DNA from 2 places in the Bacillus sp. JJ1533 genome. Region 2 is predicted to be linked to the other one. Evidence: riboswitches for the same ligand, from Rfam matches in the RefSeq annotation. Region 2 holds a riboswitch; the other holds the start of a gene.
The links. A riboswitch is a leader RNA that binds a small molecule or an ion and turns the genes downstream of it on or off. The one in region 2 is predicted to bind lysine.

Region 1: another riboswitch for lysine. It lies ahead of V7138_RS01030 (transporter substrate-binding domain-containing protein); the one in region 2 lies ahead of V7138_RS20385 (Na+/H+ antiporter NhaC family protein).

Annotation. Positions count from the first base shown of each region.
Region 1 covers NZ_JBALOV010000002.1:108,015-111,217, reverse strand. Annotated here, with positions in the region: gene V7138_RS01035 (amino acid ABC transporter permease) at 1-454, opposite strand, end outside; gene V7138_RS01030 (transporter substrate-binding domain-containing protein) at 505-1,341, opposite strand; lysine riboswitch at 1,444-1,625, opposite strand; gene V7138_RS01025 (MFS transporter) at 1,783-2,982, opposite strand; gene V7138_RS01020 (APC family permease) at 3,203-3,203, shown strand, end outside.
Region 2 covers NZ_JBALOV010000038.1:50,759-53,961, forward strand. Annotated here, with positions in the region: gene V7138_RS20385 (Na+/H+ antiporter NhaC family protein) at 66-1,649, opposite strand; lysine riboswitch at 1,770-1,953, opposite strand; gene yunB (sporulation protein YunB) at 2,087-2,845, opposite strand; gene V7138_RS20395 (YunC family protein) at 2,939-3,203, opposite strand, start outside.

The sequences.
Region 1 (3,203 bases), on a different contig from region 2:
GTAATACAACATTCCACATCGTTTGGAAATGATTCATTCCAATCGCATGTGCGGCTTCAAACTGGCCTTTATCGATTGAAACAATCCCACCACGAACATACTCAGCCATATAAGCTCCTGTATTAATTGATACAACAATAATCGCAGCAACAAACACATTCATATCAATGTCAAATGCTAACGCCGAACCATAATAAATGACCATTGCTTGTACAATCATCGGTGTTCCACGGAAGAATTCGATATAAATGGAGAGGATAGCATTAATCACTTTTAAAATGACTTTGTTCACTCCACGTTCAGGCATTGGAATTGTTCGAATCACTCCTGCAAACAATCCAATCACTGCCCCAAAAATTGTCCCAATTAAAGCAATCAAAAGTGTTACACCTGCACCCCGAAGGAACATTGGCCAGTTTTCTGTGATTATTCGAATGACCCACTCAAAACTCATCTTATTTCCTCCCTAATTCTATAAACCATACAGCTGGTTTCTCGTAAGTGTTATTGTGCTGCCGGTTGATTTTTAATCGCTGAATCCATAATGCTTGTACGTTCTTCTTCTGAAATACCAGCTAAAACTTCATTAATTTTATCTGTTAATTCACTGCCCTTTTGAACTCCAACAGCAATTGCTGTATCATCTGGAGATGTTTTAAATCCTTCTTCAAACTCAACCATGACAAAGTTCTCATTCGCAGATGAAGCACTAATTCCTTCAGGACGCTCAGAAACATATCCATCAATCATTCCTGATTCAAGAGCAACTCTCATCGCTGGGAAGTTGTCCATCGCCGTTTTCTTCTCAACGCCTTCAATTTGATCAATCACTGAGTAGTGGAATGTATTTAACTGAGCTGTTATTTTTGCTCCATTGAAATCTTGAATAGAAGTAGCATTTTCATATTTGCTGCCTTTCTTTACAACCATCACTAAATTGGATGTATAGTAATTACTTGAAAAATCAATGGCTTCTTTACGTTCTGCTGTCGGTGACATACCAGCTATGATGGCATCAATTTTCCCTGATGTTAAAGCTGGAACAAGTCCATCCCACTCCGTTTTGACAATAACTAATTCTTTACCTAATCCTTCAGCGACTTTTTTTGCGATTTCTACGTCATATCCACCCGCATATTCTTTCGAGCCCTGAATTTTAACAGCACCGTTCGAATCATCGTTTTGAGTCCAGTTAAATGGCGCATAACCTGCTTCAAGGCCTACCTTAAATATCTTATCCTCTGACGATCCAGAATCAGAACTATTACTTGTCCCACATCCTGCTAATAATAGAATGGATGAAATCAATAAAACTATGAATAATGATATTTTATTTCTCATGTTGTATTTCCTCCTATTTTTTGATAAATTTCGACACAAAAAAGCGACCCGAGATATACTCAGGTCGCTGTATCGTTTCCCTAAAGTCCTCTCTTTTATCCCAAATGAGATAGCACAACTCAATAAACCTGGGGGTTTATTGAGACAGTCCTGCAGCTCTTAACTACAGACCCAGCATGTAATACCGAGAATATTACACACTTCGGCGACATTTCCTTCTCCTTAGCATCACTGCTTCTCAAACTCCACTAAAGACTGTTAAATATCGCGCCTCTACCTCACTATTGAAAAAGTGAGGTCTTATTCAATTAATTTTTATACTACAATAATATCTATAAAGCCGTCAACCATTATTTATTAGCAATATCTAGTAAACCACTATTTCAACTTGTTATATGTGGGAAAACAAATAAGCTTTTGAGTCTGTGGCAGCTCTTTCTTCTAGGTTAATTCAATCTGCTTTGTTTCTTTCCCAAAAAAGGCAAGTACAATCACACCGATCACAATGCTTATGCAAAACAGCGTAAAAATGAAACTAATTGATTGCCCTGCAGAAACAAGAGTACCAACAAGGAGCGGTCCAAGAATCCCACCTACACGTCCAATTGCCGCGGCCATACCAGCTCCTGTCCCACGAATGACGGCAGGATATTGTTCTGGAGTATAAGCATATAAAGCCCCCCATGCACCAAGGTTGAAGAATGATAAAAAGATACCTGAAACGATGAGAACTGCAGTCGTTTCTGCCTGTCCGAAAACAAGGGCGGCACCTGCCGTTCCTAATAAATACGTAACAAGTACAAACTTTCTTCCTACTCGTTCAATCAGCCATGCAGCTGTAAAATAACCCGGAAGCTGAGCAAGGGTCATGATTAAAACATATTCAAAGCTTTGAATCATACTAAATCCTTTCATCACCATTACACTTGGTAACCAAAGGAACATTCCATAGTATGAAAAAACAACCGTGAACCAGACCACCCAAAGTACAAATGTGGAGCGTGTATACTTCTTCGACCATACATCTCTGATGTTCTGGACAATCGTCCTTTTCTCTACTTTCTGGCGCGAAAACGCTGGAGAGTCCGGAAGCTTCAGCCTTAAGTAGATAGCATAAAAGGCAGGTAAAGCACTAATAATAAGTGCGACACGCCAGCCATATGAAGGAATTATAAAATAAGAAATAAGTGCTGCAAGTAACCAACCAAAAGCCCAAAAACTTTCAAGCAGAACAACTACTCTTCCACGTTCTTTCGCCGCCACACTCTCAGATACGAGGGTTGAAGCAACAGGCAATTCTCCACCAAGCCCCATCCCGACAAAAAAACGCAGAACTAAAAATACAAAGAGAGTTGTTGTAAATGCTGAAAGACCACTCGCAAGTGAAAATAATAATAAGGTGATAATAAATATATTCTTCCTGCCAATTCTATCCGCCCATAAGCCGAAAAGAAGAGCGCCGACAGCCATTCCGATTGAGTTCACACTTCCGATCCACCCCATCTGTTGAGGCGTCAAACCCCAATCAGTGTGCAGTGCTGCAATTATAAACGAAAGCATTCCGACATCCATGGCATCAAACATCCAGCCGAGCCCTGCAATACCAAGAAGCTTCCGCTTCGAGATTGTTTTTTCTGACATGATTTACCCTCCCTAGTGTCTTGTCAGTTGTCATTACCACCTTACTATAATCGGCTTTATTCGAAAAGACAAGACATTTTTTCATGATATTTATTTAGTATGAACCCTATAATCACAATTTATCATTCGACAAAAATATTGGTAATTCGACAAAAGTGGTTGACCTTTTATCCATTAACATATAGTATTTTTACATATTTCAAAAAAATGAGGTTACAGCA
Region 2 (3,203 bases):
AGGTTCTAATCCCTTGTCTCTTACATATTTATTTACATTCAGTTATAAGACTTTAAATAGATTTATTATGCCTTTTCTCCGTTTTTCACTGTAATTACAAAAATAATAAATAATACTACTGTAGTAAGTAACCCTAACAATGTACTGTCGGTTAAACCAAGTACTACATACCCAAATGCTGCAATTACAGCAGAAATGATTGCATATGGAAGCTGTGTCATTACATGATCAATAAGATGACTTCCTGCACCTGTTGAAGAAAGAATCGTTGTATCTGAAATTGGTGAACAGTGGTCACCAAATACAGAACCGGCTAATACAGCTGCAAGAGCCGGCAGCATTAGATTAAGATCTGATGCTGCTACAATGTCCCCTGCTATTGGCAGCATCATTCCGAATGTTCCCCAAGATGTGCCTGTAGCGAATGCCATTATACCCGCTACAACAAATAGAATAACTGGTAAAAACGCAATATTTAAATGGGATTTTTCTACAAGACCTGCTAAATATTTTCCTGTTTCAATCTGACCAATTAAGTCAACAATCACCCATGCAAATACTAAAATATAGACAGCTGGAAGCATAGATTTAATACCCTCAATGATTCCTTTTGGTAGAAGACTGACGCTAATTGCACGTTTTCCATAGACCTGAACAAGGAACATAAGAAGTGTGACAACTATGCCAAACAATCCGCCGTATAACAGAGATCCTGTTACATCCGTGTTTTCCAAAACACTAATAATGGTAACATTGCCTTCTGATGCTTCATAGCCTGTCCAAAATAATGAACCAACTGTTCCAATAACTAATGCAACGATAGGCCAAACTAAGTCGCCTACAGACCCTTTTTCACTTTGAGGTAACTCCTGTTTTAGCTCACCTAGTACTGGCTTTTCAGGATCAACAACTTCGCCAGTTGTCATAGCTCGATTTTCATGAACCCTCATACTCCCAATATTAATATTAAATACAGCAACTGCAAAAACCATTAACATAGCTGAAATTACATATAAGTTCATTGGAATAATTTGTATAAAAGCCGATAAAGGTGAATAGTCGGTTATTCCGTGTGTTACTAAAATTGGGGCGATAATCGCAATAATATAAGCACCCCAGCTTGAAATCGGTGAGACCACACATATTGGTGCAGATGTTGAGTCGATAATATAAGCAAGCTTTGCGCGTGAAACCTTATTACGATCTGTGATAGGTCTGCTTACTTGCCCAACAGCTAACGCATTAAAGTAATCATCAATAAAAATAAGAATCCCTAAAACAGCAGCTAACAGCTGTGCACCTGTTCGTGTTTTAACCTTTGTTTGAGCCCACTCTCCAAAGGCTCGACTTCCACCAGAGATCGAGATGAAAGCAGTGATAATGCCTAAGAGGAATAAAAATAAGATAATATATACATTCCATGTATTAAGGGCGCCTTCTGAAACAACGACTCCTTTAAAGCTATTCCAAATTGTGAGACCAATGTTTTCAAGCCAAGCTCCGACAACTTCGTTTAATAAAACATTTCCGTGCAATACAACTGCGGCCGCTATTATTCCGACTCCAAGAGAAAGTAGGACTCTGCGGGTTAAAACCACCATTAACAGAGCAATAATCGGTGGGATAATTGAATAAATGGTTCCAGACATATTGTGTTCCTCCAAGTTTGATATTTCATGGAGAGCGTACGTGGTAAGAGAAAAAATAAAAAAGAGTAATGATAGAAAATAACTATCATTACTCTTGGTAATGTTATGTTATCCTCCATCACGATCAGTAGCTCTCCATTATAGATGCATCTCTATAATGACAGTGTTACCCTTTTTCAAGGCAACCCCAACAAAAATAACGTTGACAAGTTCATTTTTGCTTCGGCGAAAAGTCCTTTCAACTATGCTCCTCGTTGTCATCCTCACATAGTTTACTCATATTTTCCGCACCTCTACCTCATCGATCCGATAAGGTGGTGTTATTCACTTTTAGAATTCCTTTTGTAGTATAATTCATTACACTTTATAAAACAATTATTCTAGTATAGTATTTTTTTACATCCAGTTCCATTGCATAGCCCCTTTTGCTTTTGTTGCTAATTTGTTGGTATTTCAATAGAAGGTGATGAGTCGCTGCCATTGTTATAAAAATCAGGAACATCATGCAATATATTTTGATTGATTACTGGAACGATGGTTTCGATTTCTACTTCTCCCGTAGAAAACGGTAAAATAACCTGCATGGTAACAGTCGCTAAAACATTGTATTGAAACCATCCATTATTAATTCCCCACTCGTCAATTCTCCCCTGTGGCGTTGTTTCCCCAAAACCCACCATATGAAACCGAATCGGAATTTCCGGACCTAAGTTTCCTAAGATGGCATTGTTCGTTGCTTCTCCAAGGGGTACTTTAAAAACAAATCCTGTTTGCCCTGTTGCGTCATCTTTTTCAATTTCTAAATCGGGGTATTCAAGTTTACTTATATCTCCGTCATTCACGTATTTTAAATATTCCTCAATATTTCCAAGTGTTTTTGTTGCCATTCTATTGACAACTTGTGTGTTGTAACTAATTACCTTTCCCGTTTCATCTGTTTGAACGATACTCAAATCCTCTTGGATCAATTCTTCCTCATTTATTTGTTTGTTGATTGCATTTTTAATAACTGTAGCCGCTACCTTTTTTGTTTCATTCTCAGCATATGCCATAAGTGCAGGCTCAATCGCTTTGTTAATAATAAATAAACCGACGATCGTCGAAACGATAAAAAAAACAATAGTTATTAAAAAGACATAACGAAAAGGTAAAGGCCCTTTCCTTCTTGGTTGTAGGCGACGTCTGTATTTTGCCAAACGAAAATCCCCCCTTACATGCTATATGTATGCAAGTAAGAGGGGATGTACGATAATTATTTTTATTTGAATACCTTCTCAGGTGTTTGGATTTTAAATCATTTTTAGTAAGGCATCTTTGCCCTTCATGCCTACTGTAATTCCTCGATTCTCGGCTTCGTATGTGATTGATTCAAGAGGGGCATCCAGTAATTGCTCGATTGTACGAACACCAACAGCCCTACCAGCAATAATGCCTCGATCTTTAAGTTTTTCATTTAATAATGCAACGTCGAGAGCTCCACACATAATATAGCCATTTTCATTTGAGACTGCCATAAAATTTGTCTTAGGTAATTTCACAGTAATGGCTGTAAAT